3 linked regions of the Variovorax paradoxus EPS genome follow. The main gene of each other region encodes a partner of the protein of the gene in region 3 in a complex. Links are inferred from orthologs where the notes say so. Each region holds a gene or a part of one and is shown on either strand. Other genes may lie near its edges.

Evidence for each region.
Region 1: secY (region 3) and secG share a complex: the UniProt entries of both Escherichia coli proteins name them as parts of the sec protein translocase complex. The link is inferred for Variovorax paradoxus EPS from one-to-one orthologs.
Region 2: the proteins of secY (region 3) and secA are in contact, whole or in part, in a crystal structure (PDB 3DIN), measured with the Thermotoga maritima proteins. The link is inferred for Variovorax paradoxus EPS from one-to-one orthologs. Residues at the interface, in WP_004081795.1 of Thermotoga maritima: Glu108, Gly109, Glu110, Glu111, Ala236, Glu237, Arg238, Arg239, Ile240, Thr241, Ile242, Gln243, Tyr244, Ala245, Arg246, Arg247, Val248, Thr249, Gly250, Arg251, Arg252, Val253, Tyr254, Gly256, Ala257, Ser258, Thr259, Tyr260, Leu261, Pro262; in WP_004082002.1 of Thermotoga maritima: Glu261, Ala262, Arg263, Lys300, Ala301, Arg302, Thr303, Ile304, Ile305, Leu323, Tyr324, Asp325, Pro326, Val329, Ser330, Tyr333, Ile336, Lys340, Phe345, Val349, Glu363, Phe364, Tyr374, Ser375, Gly376, Gly377, Glu393, Ile395, Thr482, Ser483.

The regions. Positions count from the first base shown.
Region 1 is NC_014931.1:4,340,347-4,347,506, forward strand. The notes cover bases 1,487-4,480. They hold secG (preprotein translocase subunit SecG), read right to left. Parts: upstream 3,192-4,480; coding sequence 2,781-3,191; downstream 1,487-2,780. Other genes in these bases: VARPA_RS20070 (NADH-quinone oxidoreductase subunit C), read right to left, coding at 1,487-1,642; VARPA_RS20075 (NuoB/complex I 20 kDa subunit family protein), read right to left, coding at 1,656-2,135; VARPA_RS20080 (NADH-quinone oxidoreductase subunit A), read right to left, coding at 2,151-2,510; tpiA (triose-phosphate isomerase), read right to left, coding at 3,229-3,993; VARPA_RS20100 (NAD(P)H-quinone oxidoreductase), read right to left, coding at 4,011-4,480. Outside these bases: VARPA_RS20065 (NADH-quinone oxidoreductase subunit D), read right to left, coding at 1-1,029; more of VARPA_RS20070, read right to left, coding at 1,031-1,486; more of VARPA_RS20100, read right to left, coding at 4,481-5,009; pnp (polyribonucleotide nucleotidyltransferase), read right to left, coding at 5,098-7,160. UniProt on the Escherichia coli protein: Subunit of the protein translocation channel SecYEG. Overexpression of some hybrid proteins has been thought to jam the protein secretion apparatus resulting in cell death; while this may be true it also results in FtsH-mediated degradation of SecY.
Region 2 is NC_014931.1:5,258,695-5,266,150, forward strand. Bases 1,766-5,055 are described here. They hold secA (preprotein translocase subunit SecA), read right to left. Parts: upstream 4,753-5,055; coding sequence 1,966-4,752; downstream 1,766-1,965. Other genes in these bases: argJ (bifunctional glutamate N-acetyltransferase/amino-acid acetyltransferase ArgJ), read right to left, coding at 1,766-1,935; VARPA_RS24170 (hypothetical protein), read left to right, coding at 4,935-5,055. Also shown: VARPA_RS24155 (ATP-binding protein), read right to left, coding at 1-709; more of argJ, read right to left, coding at 706-1,765; more of VARPA_RS24170, read left to right, coding at 5,056-5,243; VARPA_RS24175 (ornithine cyclodeaminase family protein), read left to right, coding at 5,300-6,286; VARPA_RS24180 (threonine synthase), read right to left, coding at 6,288-7,436. UniProt on the Escherichia coli protein: Required for protein export, interacts with the SecYEG preprotein conducting channel.
Region 3 is NC_014931.1:6,266,080-6,273,168, forward strand. Bases 527-3,449 are described here. They hold secY (preprotein translocase subunit SecY), read right to left. Parts: upstream 2,684-3,449; coding sequence 1,370-2,683; downstream 527-1,369. Other genes in these bases: rpsK (30S ribosomal protein S11), read right to left, coding at 527-779; rpsM (30S ribosomal protein S13), read right to left, coding at 792-1,157; rpmJ (50S ribosomal protein L36), read right to left, coding at 1,181-1,294; rplO (50S ribosomal protein L15), read right to left, coding at 2,711-3,142; rpmD (50S ribosomal protein L30), read right to left, coding at 3,154-3,339. Outside these bases: rpsD (30S ribosomal protein S4), read right to left, coding at 1-246; more of rpsK, read right to left, coding at 375-526; more of rpsE, read right to left, coding at 3,450-3,883; rplR (50S ribosomal protein L18), read right to left, coding at 3,902-4,267; rplF (50S ribosomal protein L6), read right to left, coding at 4,282-4,815; rpsH (30S ribosomal protein S8), read right to left, coding at 4,840-5,235; rpsN (30S ribosomal protein S14), read right to left, coding at 5,256-5,561; rplE (50S ribosomal protein L5), read right to left, coding at 5,569-6,108; rplX (50S ribosomal protein L24), read right to left, coding at 6,120-6,452; rplN (50S ribosomal protein L14), read right to left, coding at 6,466-6,834. UniProt on the Escherichia coli protein: The central subunit of the protein translocation channel SecYEG. Consists of two halves formed by TMs 1-5 and 6-10.

The sequences.
Region 1 (7,160 bases), 1.9 Mb from region 3 along the record:
GAAGCCTTCGGTGAAGAGCTTGAAATGGTGGATCAGCTCCTCCATGTTCGCCTTCATCGATTCGCGCGCGGGCGCGGCGACCTTGTGGTTGTCGGTGATCACCGGGCCGGGATTCACGCGCAGCCATGCCGAGCACTGCTGGATGATCTTGTTGGCCTGGCGCATCTCTTCGACGCGCACGAGGTAGCGGTCGTAGCAGTCGCCGGTCTTGCCCACGGGCACGTCGAACTGCATCTGGTCGTAGACGTCGTAGGGCTGCTTCTTGCGCAGGTCCCATTCGATGCCCGAGCCGCGCAGCATGGGGCCGGTGAAGCCCAGGTTCAGCGCGCGCTCCGGCGTCACGACGCCGATGCCCACGGTGCGCTGCTTCCAGATGCGGTTGTCGGTGAGCAGCGTCTCGTACTCGTCGACCATCTTCGGGAAGCGCTTGCAGAAGTCGTCGATGAAGTCGAGCAGCGAACCCTGGCGGTTTTCGTTCAGGCGCTCGATGGCCTTCGCGTTCTTGATCTTGCTGACCTTGTACTGCGGCATCGCGTCCGGCAGGTCGCGGTAGACGCCACCCGGACGGAAGTAAGCCGCGTGCATGCGCGCGCCGGAAACGGCCTCGTACATGTCGAACAGGTCTTCACGCTCGCGGAAGCAGTAGATGAGCATGTTCATCGCGCCGCAATCCAGACCGTGCGCGCCGAGCCACAAGAGGTGGTTCAAGAGGCGGGTGATCTCGGCGAACATCACGCGGATGTATTGCGCACGGATCGGCACGTCCAAGCCCATCATCCGCTCGATGGCGAGGCAGTAGGCGTGCTCGTTGGACATCATCGACACGTAATCGAGGCGGTCCATGTAGGGCAGCGACTGGATGAAGGTGCGCGATTCGGCAAGCTTCTCTGTCGCGCGGTGCAGCAGGCCGATGTGCGGGTCGGCGCGCTGGATCACTTCGCCGTCGAGCTCGAGCACCAGGCGCAGCACGCCGTGCGCGGCCGGATGCTGGGGGCCGAAGTTGAGGGTGTAGTTCTTGATTTCGGCCATATCAGTGCAAACCGCCGCCGTAGTTGTCTTCGCGGATCACGCGCGGCGTGATTTCTCGCGGCTCGATCGATACCGGCTGGTACACGACGCGCTTCTGTTCTTCGTCGTAACGCATCTCGACGTGACCCGACACCGGGAAGTCCTTGCGGAACGGGTGGCCGATGAAGCCGTAGTCGGTCAGGATGCGGCGCAGGTCGTCATGGCCGTCGAACACAATGCCGTAGAGGTCGAATGCTTCGCGCTCGAACCAGGTGGCGGCGTTCCAAACGGGCTGGAGCGAATCGACCACGGGCAGGTCTTCGTTCGGAGCGAACACCTTCAGGCGCACGCGCTGATTGAGCGTGACCGACAGCAGGTGCGAAACCACGCCGTAGCGCTCGCCTTGCCACTCGCCTTCGCGGTAGTCGGAATAATCCATGCCGCAGAGATCGATCAGCTGCTCGAAGCGGCAGCCGGGCGCATCGCGCAACAGCGTGGCGGCTTCGATGTAATCGGCGGCGCTCACCACGACAGTCACCTCGCCCAATGCGAGCGTGACACTCTTGGCCTTGGCGCCAAGCGTCTCGGTGATGGTGGCGCGCAGCACCTCCGGCGAAATTGCAAAGTCAGTCATCGTCGGCAATCTCTCAGGCGCGGGCAATGGTGTTGGTGCGGCGAATCTTCTGCTGCAACTGGATCACGCCGTAGAGCAATGCCTCGGCGGTGGGCGGACAACCCGGAACATAGACGTCGACCGGCACGATGCGGTCGCAGCCGCGCACGACCGAATAGCTGTAATGGTAGTAACCACCGCCATTGGCGCACGAGCCCATCGAGAGCACCCAGCGCGGCTCGGGCATCTGGTCATAGACCTTGCGCAGTGCCGGCGCCATCTTGTTGCACAGCGTGCCGGCCACGATCATCAGATCGGACTGGCGCGGGCTGGGACGGAACAGCATGCCGAAACGGTCGATGTCGTAGCGGGCAGCGCCGGCGTGCATCATTTCGACCGCACAGCATGCGAGGCCGAAGGTCATCGGCCAGAGAGATCCGGTCTTCGCCCAATTCACCACCGAATCGTAGGTGGTGGTGACGAAACCTTCTTTGAGAACGCCTTCAATGGCCATCGTGTGCTTTCCTTGTCATTCCCAGTCGAGCGCGCCTTTTTTCCACTCGTAGATGAAACCTACGACGAGGATGGCGAGAAAGATCATCATGGCCCAGAAGCCGACAGCACCAATCTCCTTGAGCGCAATGGCCCACGGGAAGAGAAAGGCAATTTCGAGATCGAACAGGATGAAGAGAATGGCGACGAGGTAATAGCGCACGTCGAACTTCATGCGCGCATCCTCGAAGGCTTCGAAGCCGCACTCGTAGGGCGCGTTCTTCGCAGCGTCCGGCCGATTGGGGCCGAGGATGTATCCGATGACCTGGGGGGCGACGCCTACGCCGACTCCGACCAAAATAAACAAAAGGACGGGGAGGTAGGAATCGAGGTTCATCGAGAAATTTTCACCGCTTGCCACCGGCAAGAAGAACCTCTGGATGAGGTTTTCTGCCGATGAGATTTGGTGCGGTCGGCGAGACTCGAACTCGCACAGCTTTCGCCACTACCCCCTCAAGATAGCGTGTCTACCAATTTCACCACGACCGCGGTTTTTGCTGTTCAGATGGCATGAGGTACCGGTTAAGGCATTTGGCTTTCTGAACAGCTTTAGAGTTTACCCTGAAATACAGCCGTTTCTCGGGACGACTGCATGAAAACGACTGGATTACTTGTTCGGAATCTGACCGGCGCCCGAAACGGGTGCGGCAGGTGCCGATGCAGGTGCGCTCGGAGCGCCCGCACCAGGGATTTCGCCTGCAGCGCCAGATGCCGGCTTGGCAGGTGCAGCGGGCGTGCCCACGGCCGCGCGCTCGAGGAGACTGCCGCCGCCCGCAGGACGCGCATGGCTGAAGTACGCAAGCAGCAACGTGCATGCGAAGAACACCGCAGCCAGCACAGCCGTGGTGCGCGAGAGAAAGTTCGCGCTGCCGCTGGCACCGAACAGGCTGCCGGCGCTGCCGCTGCCGAAGGCGGCGCCCATGTCGGCACCCTTGCCGTGCTGGACCAGGATCAGGCCGATCATCGCCAGGGCCGCCAGCATTTGCACGCCGACCAGAAGGTTGAGGACCACGTTCATTCGTTCTTACTCCTAATTGATAACAGCCGTTGCGCGTTCAGCGCGCAGTGGCAGAAATGATCTGCAGAAAGTCGGGGGCCTTGAGCGATGCACCACCGATGAGGCCGCCATCGATGTCGGCCTGCGCCAGCAGTTCGGCGGCATTGGCCGCGTTCATGCTGCCGCCGTAAAGAATGCTGATGCCGGCAGCGTGCTCGCTCGCTGCGTGATGCAACTGCGCACGCAGCACGGCATGCACTGCCTGCGCTTGCTCTGGCGAAGCCGTCTTGCCGGTGCCGATGGCCCAGACCGGCTCGTAAGCCACAACGATTTCGCTGATGCAGTGGCCATTCACATGGATCACCGCTGCCAGCTGGCGCTTGACGACTTCTTCGGTCTGCCCTGCTTCGCGCTCGGCCAGCGTCTCGCCGACGCAAACGATCGGCGTGATGCCATTGGCCAATGCGGCAGCCGCCTTCGCAGCCACCGTCTCGTCGGTTTCGCCGTGGTACTGCCGACGTTCGGAATGGCCGACGATGGCATAGCGCACCCCGAAATCCTTCAGCATTGCCGCCGATTGCTCGCCAGTAAACGCGCCTTGCGGATGCGCCGAAACGTCCTGCGCACCGAGCGCCAGCGACGGCGTGCCCGCCAACAGCGATTGCAGCTGGGCGAAATACGGCGCCGGCGCGCACAGCGCGACATCGCAAGCAGCCGGGCTTGCGGCCAGCCCTTGCTGCAGAGCCTTCACCAGCGCCTCGTTTACAGCCAGGCCGCCATTCATCTTCCAGTTGCCGGCGATCAGTTTCTTCTTGGTTGTCATCGCGTTGTTCGTCGTTGTCACCATGTCAGCACGATCTTGCCGATGTGCTGGTTCGATTCCATCAGCGTGTGAGCCTGGGCTGCGCCACTGGGTTCACCCGCCGCCGCAAAAGTGCTGTGGATCACGGGCTTGATCGCGCCGCTTTCGAGCAGCGGCCACACCTTCTCGCGCAATGCCTTGGCAATAGCGCCCTTGAACGCCACCGGCCGGGGCCGGAGCGTCGAGCCGGTGATCGTCAGACGCCTGCGCAGCACGAGGCCCGCATTGATCTGCGCCTTCACGCCGCCCTGCACCGCGATGATCACGAGCCGGCCGTCTTCGGCCAGGCACTCGATCTCGCGCGCCACGTAGTCGCCAGCGACCATGTCGAGGATCACGTCCACACCCTTGCCGCCCGTGAGTTCCTTCGCCTTTTCGACGAAGTCGCTCGTGCGGTAGTTGATGGCATGGTCGGCGCCCAGCTTCTTGCAGGCTTCGCACTTGTCGTCGCTGCCAGCAGTAACGATCACCGTCGCGCCCAGCGCCTTGGCGATCTGGATCGCCGTGACGCCGATGCCGCTCGAGCCGCCCTGGATCAGCAGCGTCTCGCCCTTTTGCAGGCGGCCGCGCTCGAACACATTGCTCCAGACGGTGAAGAAGGTCTCGGGCAGCGAAGCTGCGTCGACATCGCTCCAGCCCTTGGGCACCGGCAGGCATTGCGCCACGGGCGCCACACACAGCTCGGCATAACCACCACCGGCAATCAGCGCGCAAACGCGGTCACCGACCTTGAAGCCCGCTTCGGCCAACGCCGCGGCGTCGCCCGACACGATCTCGCCGGCCACTTCAAGGCCCGGCAGGTCGGACGCGCCTGGCGGCACCGGATAGTGACCCATCCGCTGCAGCACGTCGGGCCGGTTGACGCCACTGGCCGCGACGCGAATCAGCAGTTCGCCCGCACCCGCCACAGGATCGGGACGATCGGCCACGCGCAACACCTCAGGGGCGCCGTACGAAGTGATTTCAATGGCTTTCATGGTCTTTCGGCCTCCAACGCCCGCAAATGGGGCGCAGCTGGTTGTTCAAAAGATAGCAACGGCAGGAAAACCTGCCGTTGCGCCCTTCTTACTCCTGAGGCTCGCGCGGGGCTTGCGACTGTTGCTCGCCGGCCGGAGCCTGCTGCTGGTCGTTGCGCGGTTGCTGTTGCTGGTCGTTGAAGCGCGGGGCGCGCTCGCCACGATCACCACCACGGTCGCCGCCGCGATCGCCACGGTCCGAACGTTCGCGGCGGTCACCGCCACGGTCGCCGCGATCGCCACGGTCTTCACGCGGCGGACGCTCGCTGTATTCCATGCCGGCCGGACGCTCGGTCAGGGCCTTCATGGACAGCTTGACGCGACCCTTTTCGTCCGTTTCCAGAACCTTGACCTTCACGATCTGGCCTTCGCTCAGATAGTCGGTCACCTTCTCGACGCGTTCGTGCGCGATCTGGCTGATGTGCAGCAGGCCATCCTTGCCGGGCAGCAGGTTGATGAGCGCGCCGAAGTCCAGGATCTTGGTGACCGGGCCTTCGTAGACCTTGCCGATTTCGACTTCGGCGGTGATCTGTTCGATGCGCTTCTTGGCGAGTTCGGCCTTTTCCGGATCGGTCGAGGCGATGGTGATGGTGCCGTCTTCGTCGATGTTGATCGTCGTGCCGGTTTCTTCCTGCAGGCCACGAATGACCGAGCCGCCCTTGCCGATCACGTCGCGGATCTTCTCGGGGTTGATCTTCAGCGTGGTCAGGCGCGGTGCGAAGCTGGAGACTTCGGCCTTGGCTTCGCCCATGGCTTCCTGCATCTTGCCCAGGATGTGCATGCGCGCTTCCTTGGCTTGCGCCAGTGCGACCTGCATGATTTCCTTGGTGATGCCCTGGATCTTGATGTCCATCTGCAGCGCAGTGATGCCGTTGGTCGTGCCGGCCACCTTGAAGTCCATGTCGCCCAGGTGATCTTCGTCGCCCAGGATGTCGGTCAGCACCGCGAAGCGGTTGTCTTCCTTGATGAGGCCCATGGCGATGCCGGCCACGTGCGCCTTCATCGGCACGCCGGCGTCCATCATCGAGAGGCAGCCGCCGCAGACCGAAGCCATCGACGAGGAGCCGTTCGACTCGGTGATTTCCGAGACCACGCGCACGGTGTACGGGAATTCTTCCTTGGTCGGCAACACGGCGACGAGCGCGCGCTTGGCCAGGCGGCCGTGGCCGATTTCGCGGCGCTTGGTCGAACCCATGCGGCCCACTTCGCCAGTGGCAAAGGGAGGCATGTTGTAGTGGAACAGGAAGCGGTCTTCGTACTCGCCGGCCAGCGCGTCGATGCGCTGTGCATCGCGTTCGGTGCCGAGCGTGGTGATGACCAGCGCTTGCGTTTCACCGCGCGTGAACAGAGCCGAACCGTGGGTGCGGGGCAGCACCGAGTTGCGGATTTCGATGGGGCGCACGGTGCGCGTGTCGCGGCCGTCGATGCGAGGTTCGCCCGATAGGATCTGGCTGCGAACGATCTTCGATTCGATCGAGAACAGCAGGTCGTTGACCTTGCCGGCGTCGAAAGGCTCGCCGCTTTCCTTCAGCGATGCCATCACGGTGGCATTGGCTTCGCGCAGGGCTTGCGTGCGGGCTTGCTTGCTGCGAATTTGATAGACAGCGCGCAGCTTTTCTTCGGCCAGGCCCTTGACCTTGGCGACGAAGGCTTCGTCTTCGGCCGGCGCTTGCCAGTCCCACACCGGCTTGCCGGCGTCGCGCACGAGGTCATGGATCGCGTTGATCGCGATGCCGGCCTGTTCATGGCCGAACACCACGCCGCCGAGCATGATTTCTTCGCTCAGTTGCTGGGCTTCGGACTCGACCATCAGCACGGCGGCTTGCGTACCGGCGACGACGAGGTCCATCTGCGAATCCTTGCGGGCCGTCTGGCCCGGATTCAGCACGTACTGGCCGTTGATGTAGCCCACGCGGGCGGCGCCGATCGGGCCGCTGAAGGGGATGCCGGAGATCGACAGAGCGGCGCTCACGCCGATCATGGCGGCGATGTCGGCGTCGACTTCGGGGTTGAGCGACACGGTGTGGATGACCACGTGCACTTCGTTCAGGAAGCCTTCAGGGAACAGCGGGCGGATCGGACGGTCGATCAGGCGGCTGGTCAGCGTTTCGT
Region 2 (7,456 bases), 1.0 Mb from region 3 along the record:
CGTTCTGGCTGAATGGGTAGAAGCTCACCCAGAGGCCGAAGCGCTCGGACAGCGAAATCTTCTCCTCGATCACCTCGCCCGGATGGACCTCGCCGTCCTCGGTGTGGGTATAGCTGAGGTTGTCCTTCATGTACTCGGGCAGCAGGTGGCGCCGGTTGCTGGTCGCGTAGATCAGCACATTGGGCGTCGATGCCGCGATCGAGCCGTCAAGAATCGACTTGAGCGCCTTGTAGCCCGGCTCGCCCTCGTCGAAGCTCAGGTCGTCGCTGAACACGATGAACTTCTCGGGACGCTGCGAGACCACCTCGACGATGTCGGGCAGGTCGACCAGCTCGGCCTTGTCCACCTCGATGAGGCGCAGCCCCTGCGGCGCATAGGCCTGCAGGCAGGCGCGAATCAACGACGACTTGCCTGTGCCGCGCGCGCCCGTCAGCAGCACGTTGTTGGCCGGCTTGCCTTCGACGAACTGGCGCGTGTTGCGCTCGATCTTTTCCTTCTGGACGTCGATTTCCTTCAGCGAATCAAGCGCCATCGCGGCCACGTGTTTCACTGGTTCCAGCACGCCGTGGCCGGAATTGCGGCGGCGGTAGCGCCAGGCGATGGAAGCGTTCCAGTCCGTCGGCGCCGACAGCGGTTGCGGCAGGATCGATTCGATGCGGGTAATGAGCTGCTCGGCGCGCTCGATCAGCTTCTGGAACTGCTCGTTCATGACCGGTAGTCGGCGTTGATGGTCACGTATTCGTGGCTGAAGTCGCAGGTCCAGACGGTCTCACTGGCGTTGCCGCGGCCGAGGCCGACGCGCACCGTGATCTCGCTCTGCTTCATCACGCGCTGGCCGTCTTCCTCGCGGTACGAGGGGTTGCGCCCACCCTTGACCGCCACGTGCACGTCGTCCAGGAACAGGTCGATGCCGGTCTGGTCGAGGTCGGCAATGCCCGCATAGCCGACCGCTGCCAGGATGCGGCCCAGGTTCGGGTCGCTGGCATAGAAAGCGGTCTTCACCAGCGGCGAATGGGCGATCGCGTAAGCCACCTGCTTGCACTCGGCAGCGTCACGGCCGCCTTCGACCTGGATGGTGATGAACTTGGTTGCGCCTTCGCCGTCGCGCACGATGGCCTGCGCCAGGAGGCGCGCCACGTTCTGCATGGCCGCCACGAGTGCCTGGCCGTCAGCGGATTCGAGCGAGGTGATGGTCGCGTGCGCCGCCTTCTGCGTGGCGATGACGACGAACGAATCGTTGGTCGAGGTGTCGCCGTCGATGGTCACGCGGTTGAACGAGGCATCGGCCAGCAGCTTGGCCAGCGGCTGGATCAGCGACGGATCGATCTTCGCGTCGGTCGCCATGAAGCCGAGCATGGTCGCCATGTTCGGGCGGATCATGCCGGCGCCCTTGCTGATGCCGGTGATGGTGACGGTGGCGCCGCCGATCTGGACCTTCTGGCTGAACGCCTTGGGGATCGTGTCGGTGGTCATGATGCCTTCGGCGGCACGTGCCCAGTGGTTTTCCGATGCGTCGGCGAGCGCTGCGGGCAGGCCCGCTTCGATGCGGTCCACCGGCAGCGGCTCCATGATCACGCCCGTCGAGAACGGCAGGATCTGCTCGGGCGCGATCTCCAGCTTGCGCGCGAGCGCGATGCAGGTGGAGCGGGTGCGCATGAGGCCGTCTTCGCCCGTGCCTGCGTTGGCGTTGCCGGTGTTGATCACCATCGCGCGAATGCCGTAATTGGCCGCCAGGTGATCGCGGCAGACCTGCACCGGCGCCGCGCAGAAACGGTTCTGGGTGAACACCCCACCGACCGCCGAGCCTTCGTCGATCAGCACGACGGTCAGGTCCTTGCGGTTGGCCTTTCGCACGCCCGCTTCGGCCACGCCGATGCGGACGCCAGGCACCGCGAACAAGGCGGCGGGATCAGGGGCGGACAGGTTCACGGGCATGGGGGTTCTCTCAATGAAAGGTTCGGGACGTCAGCTCAGCTTGCCGTGGCACTGCTTGTATTTCTTGCCACTGCCGCAAGGGCACGGGTCGTTGCGGCCGACGCGCGCGAAGGCGGCGGCTTCGGCGCTCAGGGCGCCCGCACCGATGGCCGCGAGGCGGCGCTGGTTGTCCTCGTCGACGCGCACCTCGACCTCGCCGGTCTCGGTCGGCGCGCTGTAGGTGATGTTGGCCACGTTCTCGCCGCGGCTTTCCATGGCTTCGGCGGCTTCCTCGAGCTGCTCGCCCGACTGCACGCGCACCGTCATCAGTTGGCGCGTGACCTCGTTCTTCACCGAGTCGAGCAACTGGCCGAAGAGCTCGAAGGCTTCGCGCTTGTATTCCTGCTTGGGCTGCTTTTGCGCATAGCCGCGCAGGTGGATGCCCTGGCGCAGGTAGTCGAGCGAGGCCAGGTGTTCGCGCCAGTGGGTGTCGATGCTCTGCAGCAGCACCATGCGCTCGAACTGGGTGAAGTTTTCCTGGCCGATCAGCGCCACCTTGGCGTCGAAGGCTTCGTTGGCGGCCTTGACCACCTTTTCGAGCACGTCTTCGTCGGAGATCGCGTCGGAGGCCTCGACCTCCTTCTTGATCGGCATGTCCAGGCCCCACTCGTTGAAGAGCGCCTTCTCGAGGCCTTCCAGGTCCCACTGCTCCTCGACCGATTCGGCCGGCACGTACTGCCGCACCACGTCCATGAAGCAGCCTTCGCGCAGCGCGGCGATCTGCGCCGTGAGGTCGGTGGCATCGAGGATGTCGTTGCGCTGCTGGTAGATCACCTTGCGCTGGTCGTTCGACACGTCGTCGTACTCGAGCAATTGCTTGCGGATATCGAAGTTGCGCGCCTCGACCTTGCGCTGCGCGCTCTCGATGCTGCGGGTGACGATGCCGGCCTCGATGGCCTCGCCGTCGGGCATCTTCAGGCGATCCATGATCGCCTTCACGCGGTCACCCGCGAAGATGCGCATCAGCGGATCGTCCAGGCTCAGGTAGAAGCGCGAAGAACCCGGGTCGCCCTGTCGGCCCGAACGGCCGCGCAGCTGGTTGTCGATGCGGCGCGACTCGTGGCGTTCGGTGGCAATGATGCGCAGGCCGCCGAGCGACTTTACGAATTCATGGTCCTTGGTCCACTCGGCACGCACGTGCGCGATGTCGGCCTGCTTGGTCGCTTCGTCGCGGCCTTCGTCGTTCTCGATGGCCTCGATCATCTTCTCGATGTTGCCGCCCAGCACGATGTCGGTGCCGCGGCCGGCCATGTTGGTCGCGATGGTGATCATCTTCGTGCGGCCGGCCTGCGCCACGATGTCGGCTTCGCGCGCATGCTGCTTGGCGTTGAGCACCTGGTGCGGCAGCCCCGCCTGCGTGAGCAGGCCGTCGATGATTTCGGAGTTTTCGATGGACGAGGTGCCCACCAGCACCGGCTGGCCGCGTTCGTAGCACTCGCGGATGTCCTGGATGGCGGCCTCGTACTTCTCGCGCGTGGTCTTGTAGACGCGGTCGAGCTGGTCTTCGCGCTTGCTGATGCGGTTCGGCGGAATGATGACCGTCTCGAGACCGTAGATTTCCTGGAACTCGTAGGCCTCGGTGTCGGCCGTGCCGGTCATGCCGGCCAGCTTGCCGTACAGGCGGAAGTAGTTCTGGAAGGTGATCGAGGCCATCGTCTGGTTCTCGGCCTGGATCTCGACGCCTTCCTTGGCTTCCACGGCCTGGTGCAGGCCGTCGCTCCAGCGGCGGCCCGTCATGAGGCGGCCGGTGAACTCGTCGACGATGGTCACTTCGCCCTGCTGGACCACGTAGTGCTGGTCGCGGTGGTACAGGTGACGTGCGCGCAGCGCCGCCGTCAGGTGGTGCATCAACGTGATGTTGGCCGGGTCGTAGAGCGACGCGCCCTCGGGCAGCAGCTTGAATTCGCCCAGGATGCGCTCGGCGTTCTCATGGCCGTCTTCGGTCAGGAAGACCTGGTGCGTCTTCTCGTCGACCGTGAAGTCGCCCGGCACCGTGACGCCTTCGCCCGTGCGCGGGTCGGCTTCGCCTTCCTGCTTCTTGAGCAGCGGCACCACCTTGTTGATGGCGAGATAAAGATCGGTGTGGTCTTCGGCCTGGCCGCTGATGATGAGCGGGGTGCGGGCTTCGTCGATCAGGATCGAGTCCACCTCGTCGACGATCGCGAAGTTCAGCACACGCTGGACCCGGTCGCCCGGCTCGTACACCATGTTGTCGCGCAGGTAGTCGAAGCCGTACTCGTTGTTGGTGCCGTACGTGATGTCGCTGCCGTAGGCTTCCTGCTTCTCTTCCCGCGGCATCTGCGGCAGGTTGATGCCCACCGTGAGGCCCAGGAAGTTGTAGAGCCGGCCCATCCACTTGGCGTCGCGGCTGGCGAGGTAGTCGTTCACCGTGACCACGTGCACGCCCTTGCCGGACAGCGCATTCAGGTACACCGGCAGCGTGGCGGTCAGCGTCTTGCCTTCGCCGGTGCGCATTTCGGAAATCTTGCCGTTGTGCAGCGCCATGCCGCCGAGCAGCTGGACGTCGAAGTGGCGCATCTTCATGATGCGCTTGGAGCCTTCGCGCACCGTGGCAAAGGCCTCCGGCAGCAGGGCGTCGAGCGATTCGCCCTTGGCCGCGCGGTCCTTGAACTCCTGCGTCTTCGCGCGCAGCGCGTCGTCACTGAGCTTCTCGAACTCGGGTTCGAGCGCATTGATGCGTTCCACCGTCTTGCGATACTGCTTGAGGAGCCGGTCGTTGCGGCTGCCGAAGATCTGGGTCAGGAAGTTGGTTGCCATTGGGTGGAGATGGGCGGGCGCCTGACACGACAGGCACTGCGACCGGATTCCCTAAGATATGGTGAAAGCAGTTGGGCGCGCTCGTTTCGAAATCAAGTTCGGCCTCGAGCAGCCTTTTTCCCGGCGCGAACGCCGGCAAACCGGGCATTTTAGCTGTCTTGTTTCTGTCCTCAGGATTACTCATGTATCGCCGCCTCGCCCCCGCCATCAGCCTGCACCAGGCTGCAGAAGGCTCGCCCACGCTGGGCGGCCTGATGGCGCGCGCGCGCGACAGCGCCGAGCGCCTGAAAGCCGTGGAAGGACTGATTCCGCCCGCCATGCGCGGCGCCGTGCAGGCCGGCCCTGCCGAGGGCGACGTGTGGTGCCTGCTGGTCAAAGGCAGCGCCGCGGCCGCCAAGCTGCGCCAACTCGCTCCGATGCTTGTCACGCGGCTCAAGAACAGGGGTTGGGATGTGGCGACGATCCGCATCAAGGTGCACACGGGCCGCTGATCGACCGGCAGGCGCTTTGAATTGATTTTTCGTCTGGAAGTAGATAATATTTCCAGATGACACCCTCGACGTCGCCCGCCGACGCACTCCTCCTGCTGCTCGACAAGCACCAGGTCAACGCCCTCCTCTCTCCCGACGACGTGCTTGATGCCGTGCGCGAGGCCTTCGTTCTTCACAGCGACCGCGAAGGCCGCGTCTTCCCGGTCGTGCGCGAACCGCTCGCCACGGGCGGCGTGTTCGGCATCAAGTCGGGCGACGTACAGACGCAGGGCCTGCTCGGCTTCAAGGCCGCCGGCTTCTGGCCCGCCAACCGACAGCGCGACGGCGAGCCGCACCAGGCAACGATCCTCCTGATCGACCCCGCCACGGGCCGGCCGCTGTGCGTGATCGACGGCAATGCGATCACGACCGTGCGCACCGGCGCGGCGGGCGGGCTCGGCCTCCAGCAACTTGCGCGGCCCGACAGCACGCGGCTTTGCATCTTCGGCACCGGCGTGCAGGCGCGCATCCAGCTCGACTTCGCGCTGCGCCTATTGCCCACATTGCGCGAGGTGCGCTACGTGAGCGCCAATGGACAGCGCAACGCCGCGTTGGAGGAAAACTTCGCGGACCGCTGCAACATCGCGTCCGCCACCGACCGCAACGCCGCGGTCGCAGAGAGCGACATCGTGATCACCGCGACACCGGGCGGTGGCGCACTGTTCGATCTGGACGCGCTTCAGCCCGGCACGCACCTGAACTGCGTCGGTGCCGACACACGCGGCAAGCGCGAACTCCCCGAAGGTTTGCTGACGCGCGCCCGCCTCTTCGTCGACGACCGCACGCAGGCGCAGCAGATCGGTGAAACCCAATGGGCGCCCGATACAGAAAGCACCGAACTGGGCGACCTGCTGAGCGGCAAGACCTCGTTAACTCGCGCTGACGGCGACATCACCGTCTTCGACATGACCGGCCTCGCGCTGCAAGACCTGACAGTCGCGCGCCTGCTCCAAGAGCGCGCGATTGCCACGGGCACAGGCACGCGCCTCGCCTGGCCCTGGTAATTCAGGCGGCAGCGCCGCCGAAGAGCTCGGTCATGAACTGCGTCGACTTCAGGCCGGTGCCCGTCAGCAGCACGACCGTGGTTTCACTCGCCCGGATGTCGCCCCGCTCCGCCAGCACATCGATGGCCGCAGCCGCCGTCGCGGAAGTCGGCTCGGCATAGAGCCCCGTCGAAGCCAACCGGCGCACCGCTGCCGCGATCTGCTCTTCGGTCAGCGCCACTGTCTTGCCATTCGTCTCGCGCAGCGCCTGAAGGATTTCCTGCAGGCGCACAGGCCGCTTGATCGCCGTGCCTTCGGCGATCGTCGGCTTCACGATGCGATCAACCAGCGTGTCCACGCCCGCCACAAAGCTCGCATCCACCGGCGAGCAGTTCAACGGCTGCGCCACGAAGATCCGCGGCAGCTTCGCGATCTGCCCCGCGGCCAGCAGTTCCTTGAAGCCGATCCAGCACCCGAGCACATTACTGCCCGCGCCGGCCGGAATCACCACGTTGTCGGGCGCGACGAAGCCCAGGTCTTCCCAGAGTTCATAGGCCAGCGTCTTCGTGCCCTGCAGGAAGAACGGATGCCAGTTGTGGCTCGCATAGAAGATCGATTCCGACTGGCGCACCGCCTCGTATTCCGACTCCTCGCGCGGTCCCGGCACCAGTTGCACCTCGGCGCCGAAAGCGCGGATCTGCGCCACCTTGGGCGCCGGCGTGTAGCTCGGCGCGAGCACCTTCACCTTGATGCCCGCCGCCGCGCCCGCCGCGGCGATGGCCGCGCCGCCGTTGCCCGAGCTGTCTTCCAGCACCGCGTCGACGCCCAGTTGGCGCAGGAACGAAATCATCACGGACGCACCACGGTCCTTGAAGCTGCAGGTCGGGTTGAACCACTCGAGCTTGAAGTGCGGCTCGAATGCGCCCCAGCGCTTCTGCACAAGCGGCGTACAGCCCTCGCCCATGCTCGCGGGCTGGTCGATCACGACCGGCAGCGCCGCGCGATAGCGCCACACCGAGCGCTCGCGCGCATCGATGTCGTCGCGCGTGATGCCCGGCAGCGGCGTCACCATCATCGGATTGCCGTCGTCGGAGCGCCAGCGGCGTTCCGAAAGGTCGTGATACCGGCCGGTGCGGAGATCGATATAGCGTGCGGGTTCCTGGCGTGTCATGCGCGGTTCTCCTGGAGAAT
Region 3 (7,089 bases):
GCGGTCGGCTTCTTCGAAGTAGCGGCGGAATTGCTTTTCCAGCACGCCGTACATGCGCTTGACCTTCTGCTTTTCACGCAGTTGCAGACCGTAGTCCGACGTGCGCTGACCCGAAGTGCGACCGTGCTGGCCGGGCTTGGAATCGAACTTGGCCTTGTCTTGAATGGAGCGGCGGGCGCTCTTCAGGAACAGGTCGGTGCCTTCACGGCGGGAAAGTTTGGCCTTGGGGCCGAGGTAGCGTGCCACGAGTATTCCTTTGTGTATCTGCCGCAGTTGCCTGCGGGAGCCATCGGCGAGACGCTGATGGCGGTGGGCTTAGTTAAAAAACAAATGCGCAGCCGCTCGAAAGCTGGCTGCGCCTTGCGGACTGACGATCAGATGCGGCGACGCTTCTGGGGACGGCAGCCGTTGTGCGGAACAGGCGTCACGTCAGCAATGGAATTGATCCGGATGCCGAGGGCAGCCAGTGCGCGCACCGACGATTCGCGACCGGGGCCGGGGCCCTTGATCTCGACGTCGAGGTTCTTGATACCTTGTTCGACAGCAGCACGGCCGGCCACTTCGGAAGCGACCTGCGCAGCGAACGGGGTCGACTTGCGCGAGCCCTTGAAGCCCTGGCCACCCGACGAAGCCCACGACAGGGCGTTGCCCTGGCGATCGGTGATCGTGATGATGGTGTTGTTGAACGAGGCATGCACGTGGGCGATACCGTCCGCAACGTTCTTGCGAACCTTCTTGCGAACGCGCTGTGCGGCGTTGTTTGCAGGTGCTTTAGCCATGCTGGTCTATCCTTATTTCTTCAGGGACTGCGCAGCCTTGCGCGGACCCTTGCGGGTGCGGGCATTGGTGCGCGTGCGCTGGCCGCGCATCGGCAGGCCGCGACGGTGACGGAAGCCGCGATAGCAGCCGATGTCCATCAAACGCTTGATGTTCATCGTCGTCTCGCGACGCAGATCGCCTTCGATCGTGAACAGAGCGATCTGATCGCGGATCTTCTCGAGATCGGCGTCGGTCAGATCCTTGATCTTCTTCGAATATTCGATGCCGCTCGCTTCGCAGATTTGACGGGCGCGGGTGCGACCGATACCGAAAATGGCGGTCAGGCCGATTTCAGCGTGCTTGTGCGGCGGAATGTTGATGCCAGCAATACGTGCCATGTGCGTCCTCTAATACTCTTCAATCAACCCTGGCGCTGCTTGTGGCGCGGGTCGGTGCAAATCACACGCACCACACCTTTACGGCGGATGACCTTGCAATTACGGCAGATGGTTTTGACCGAAGCCGAAACTCTCATTTCATTCTCCTAAAACTGTTTAACGTGGCGGTACACCGCCCACACCCAATATTCTCAATACTGAAACTCACGGCCCTACGATGTCTTGAAGTTCGCCTTCTTCAGCAGCGATTCGTACTGCTGGGACATCATGTAGTTTTGTACCTGGGCCATGAAGTCCATCGTGACGACCACGATGATCAGCAGGGAGGTACCACCGAAGTAGAACGGTACGTTGTACTTCAGGATCAGGAACTCGGGCAGCAGGCAGACGAAGGTGATGTACACCGCGCCGGCCAACGTCAGGCGAACCAGAATCTTGTCGATATAGCGAGCGGTCTGGTCACCCGGGCGAATGCCAGGAATGAATGCACCACTCTTCTTCAGGTTGTCGGCCGTTTCCTTGCTGTTGAACACGAGTGCCGTGTAGAAGAAGCAGAAGAAAACGATCGCGGCAGCGTACAGCAGCACGTAGATCGGCTCGCCCGGACGCAGTGCGTTGGCAATGTCCTTGATCCAGCGGAAGCCACCTTCACCGGTACTGAACCAGCCAACCACCGTTGCGGGCAGCAGGATGATCGACGAAGCGAAGATCGGCGGAATCACACCGGCCATGTTCAGCTTCAAGGGCAGGTGCGACGACTGGCCGCCATAGACCTTGTTGCCAACCTGGCGCCGCGCATAGTTCACGAGGATCTTGCGCTGGCCGCGTTCGACGAACACCACGAAGTAGGTCACGAGGACCACCACCGCGATGATGAAGAGCGCAACGATCGGGTTCATCGCACCGGTGGTCACCAGCGAACCCAGACCCGCCACGGCGCTCGGCAAACCTGCCGCGATACCCGCAAAGATCAGGATCGAGATGCCGTTGCCCAAGCCGCGTTCGGTGATCTGCTCGCCGAGCCACATCAGGAACATCGAACCTGCCGTCAGGCTCACCATGGCCGTCAGGCGGAAGCCAAAACCGGGGGCGATCACCAGACCAGCTGACGACTCGAGGGCCACTGCGATGCTGAACGACTGGAACAGAGCCAGACCGAGCGCGCCATAGCGCGTGTACTGCGTGATCTTGCGGCGGCCGGCCTCGCCTTCCTTCTTCAATTGCTCGAAGGTCGGAAGCACGTAGGTCATCAGCTGCATGATGATCGACGCCGAGATGTACGGCATGATCCCCAACGCGAACACGGTGAAGCGCGACAGCGCCCCGCCCGAGAACATGTTGAACAGGCTCAGAATGCCGCCCTGCTGGCCCTGGAACAACGCTGCCAACTGGTCCGGGTTGATACCCGGCACAGGAATGTGCGCGCCAATCCGGTAGACCACGAGCGCGAGCAGCAAAAAGACGAGCCGACGACGGAGGTCGCCGAACTTGCCTGTTTTTGCGATCGTTGCCGCGTTAGTTGCCACGAAGAACTTCTTTCAGTCCGAGGGTGATCAGGCGATGCTGCCGCCGGCTGCTTCGATCGCAGCCTTGGCGCCAGCCGTTGCACCCACGCCCGTCAGCTTGACGGCCTTGGTGAGTTCACCGGTCTTGATGATCTTGACGACCTTGGCGAGCTGGCCCACGAGGCCGGCTTGCTTCAGCGCCAGGACATCCACTTCGGCCAGGCCGAGCTGCTCGAGGGCAGTCAGCGTGACTTCGGCGTTGAACTTCAGCAGGTGCGACTTGAAACCACGCTTGGGCAGGCGACGTTGCAGCGGCATTTGGCCGCCTTCGAAACCAACCTTGTGGAAGCCACCAGCGCGCGACTTCTGGCCCTTGTGACCGCGACCTGCGGTCTTGCCGATGCCCGAGCCGATACCGCGGCCAACGCGGCGCTTGGCGTGCTTGGCGCCGGCTGCCGGCTTGATGCCATTGAGTTCCATATCAGTCTCTCTTACAGAACTTTGACCAGATAACTGATCTTGTTGATCATGCCGCGCACCGCCGGGGTGTCTTGCAGCTCGCTCACGCTGTTGAGCTTGCGCAGGCCGAGGCCACGCACGGTCGCGCGATGCGATTCCTTGGTGCCAATTGGGCTCTTGACCAATTGCACCTTGAGGGTTTGTTGTTGCGTCGTCATTTGAATGCTTCTTTCAGGCTTGCGCTTAAGCGAAGATTTCTTCGACGGTCAGGCCACGCTTGGCAGCCACTGCGGACGCGGTCGTCGAGTTCTTCAACCCATCGAGCGTGGCGCGAACCATGTTGTAGGGGTTCGACGAACCATGGCTCTTGGCCACGATGTCGGTGATGCCCATGACTTCGAACACGGCGCGCATCGGGCCACCGGCGATGATGCCGGTACCCTTCGGGGCGGGGATCATGACAACCGAAGCGGCGCCATGGTGACCCGTCACGCGGTGATGCAGCGTGCCGTTCTTGATCGAGATCTTGGCCAGGTTGCGACGGGCTTCTTCCATTGCCTTCTGCACTGCAGCAGGCACTTCCTTCGACTTGCCCTTGCCCATGCCGACGCGGCCTTCGCCGTCGCCCACCACGGTGAGTGCTGCGAAACCGAGGATACGACCACCCTTCACCACCTTGGTGACGCGGTTGATCGCGATCATCTTCTCGCGCAAACCGTCTTCAGGGCCTTCGTTCTGCGTTCTTGCTTGAATCTTTGCCATTTTGAATCTCGTGTCCGGTTAGAACTGCAGACCGGCTTCGCGAGCCGCCTCGGCCAGCGCCTTGACGCGGCCGTGGTACGCAAAACCTGCGCGGTCGAAGGCGACCTTCTCGACGCCGGCAGCCTTCGCCTTTTCAGCGATGCGCTTGCCGACGGCGGTGGCTGCAGCGGCGTTGCCGCCCTTGCCCGAACCGCCGAGCGAGGTACGCATTTCGGCTTCTGCCGTCGATGCGGTTGCAATCACCTTGGTGCCGTCGTCGGAGATGACGGTGGCATAGATGTGCAGGTTGGTGCGGTTCACCGTCAGACGGGCCACGCCCTGCGTCGCGATGCGGATGCGGGTCTGGCGCGAGCGGCGAAGACGCTGTGCTTTTTTGGTCAACATCATTTTGCTGCCCCTTACTTCTTCTTGGTCTCTTTGATCACGATCTTCTCGTCCGAATAACGGATGCCCTTGCCCTTGTAAGGCTCAGGCGGACGAACAGCGCGGATCTCAGCGGCGATTTGACCAACGCGCTGACGGTCAGCACCCTTGATCACGATTTCGGTCGGGGTCGCGGTGGCCACCGTGATGCCTTGCGGCATGTCGATGTTGACCGGGTGCGAATAACCGACCTGCAGGTTCAACTTGTTGTTGGACGCTGCGGCCTTGTAGCCGACGCCGACCAGGTTGAGCTTCTTCTCGAAGCCCTTGGTCACGCCAACCACCATGTTGTTCACCAGCTGACGGATCGTGCCGCTCATCGCATTCGCTTCACGCGATTCGTTGGCCGGTTCGAAGTTCAGCTTGCCGTCATTGCTGACGACCTTGACCAGGGGGTTGCGTGCAAGGTTGAGCGTGCCGCCCGTGCCCTTGACGCTGATCTGGTCTTCCTTGATCGACACATCCACGCCTGCGGGGATGGTGATCGGCATTTTTCCTACTCGGGACATTTCAGTGACTCCTCGATGTCTCGGTTAGGCGACGTAGCACAGAACTTCGCCGCCGACACCGGTGGCGCGAGCCTTGCGGTCGGTCATCACGCCCTGGGGGGTCGTGACGATCGCAACGCCGAGGCCGTTCTGGACTTGCGGAATGGAAGCACTGGCCTTGTAGACACGCAGGCCAGGACGGCTCACGCGCTCGATGCGCTCGATGACCGGACGGCCAGCGTAGTACTTCAGGACGATTTCAAGTTCGCTCTTGCCGGCTTCGGTCTTGACCTGGAAGCCGTCGATGTAGCCCTCGTCCTTCAGGACTTGTGCGATCGCGATCTTCACCTTGGAAGACGGGACCGACACGGTGGGCTTCGCCACCATCTGCGCGTTACGGATACGCGTCAGCAGGTCGGCAATGGGATCACTCATGCTCATGTTGTTTGCTCCTGCCTGGCTTACCAGCTGGCCTTGGTGACACCGGGGATGTCGCCATTGAAAGCCAGTTCGCGGATCTTGGCGCGGGCCAGACCGAATTGACGGAAGGTGCCACGCGGACGACCGGTGATGGCGCAACGGTTGCGCTGACGGGTCGGGTTCGCGTTGCGCGGAAGCTTTTGCAGGCCCAGGCGGGCAGCTGCGCGCTCTTCGTCGCTCTTCTTCAGGTCGTTGGAAGCTGCCTTCAGTTCTGCGTGCTTCGCAGCGAACTTGGCAACCAGCTTGTCACGCTTGAGTTCGCGTTGGATCAAAGATTGTTTAGCCATGTTCGCCTCAGTTCTTGAACGGGAAACGGAAGCCAGCGAGAAGCGCCTTGGCTTCTTCGTCGGTCTTGGCCGTCGTCGTGATGCTGATATTGAGACCGCGCAGGGCATCGACCTTGTCGTACTCGATCTCAGGGAAAATGATCTGTTCCTTGACGCCGATGTTGTAGTTGCCACGGCCATCGAACGCACGGCCGGAGATGCCGCGGAAGTCGCGAACACGCGGCAGCGCGATGGTCACGAAACGGTCCAGGAACTCATACATCTGCACGCCACGCAGCGTGACCATGCAGCCGATCGGCTGGTTTTCGCGGATCTTGAAACCCGCGATAGCCTTCTTCGACTTGGTGACCACGGGCTTCTGGCCGGCGATCTTGGTCAGGTCGGCGACAGCGTTGTCGAGAACCTTCTTGTCGGCGACTGCTTCACCCACACCCATGTTCAGGGTGATCTTGGTGAGACGGGGGACCTGCATCGGCGACTTGTAGCCGAACTTTTCCGTCAGGTCTTTCGCGATCTTTTCGCGATAGTGTTGTTGGAGACGTGCCATGTGAGTACCTCTTAGGCGAACTTGATTTCGTCGCCGCTGGACTTGAAGACGCGAACAGCCACGCGCTTGCCGTCAGCACCCTGGGTGACCTTGATGCCCACGCGATCGGCCTTGCCGGTCGCGGCATTGAAGATCGCCACGTTGGATTGGTGAATGGGCATGGACTTCTCGACGATGCCACCAGTCGTACCCTTGAGCGGGTTCGGCTTGGTGTGCTTCTTCACGAGGTTCAGGCCTTCGATGACGACGTGCGAGTCGTCCTTGCGAAGCGAGACGGTGCCGCGCTTGCCCTTGTCACGACCGGCCAACACGATGACCTGGTCGCCTTTGCGAATCTTGTTCATGGCGTTGTTGTCCTTACAGAACTTCAGGTGCCAGCGACACGATCTTCATGAACTTTTCGGTGCGCAGCTCGCGCGTCACCGGTCCGAAGATGCGGGTGCCGATAGGCTCCAGCTTGGCGTTGAGCAACACGGCTGCGTTGCTGTCGAATTTCACGAGCGAGCCGTCGGCGCGACGGATGCCCTTGGCGGTACGGACCACCACTGCACTGTAGATCTCGCCCTTCTTGACGCGACCACGTGGAGCAGCTTCCTTGATGCTGACCTTGATGACGTCGCCCACGCTGGCATAACGCCGCTTGGAGCCACCGAGCACCTTGATACACAGGACGGATTTCGCGCCCGTGTTGTCGGCCACTTCGAGCCGGGATTCAGTTTGGATCATTTCTTGATATTCCCAACTTGTACCGATGAGCCTCCAGGAGGGAGACACCGCGGTCAGTCTTGGGCCCGTCGTTGGCACCTCGAACCACTCGAGGCACTTCCGCTTTGGGCTGAAAGCTTCGCCTTTTGGAAGCGAAGCCCGCGATTATTGCAGGCACTTCTGCCGATGTCAACCGACTCATTACACCATCACGTGCTGGCACTAGACTTCGAGGCGTGCGCGCCACTGCCAAAATCCCTTTTTCGCCCCAGTTCC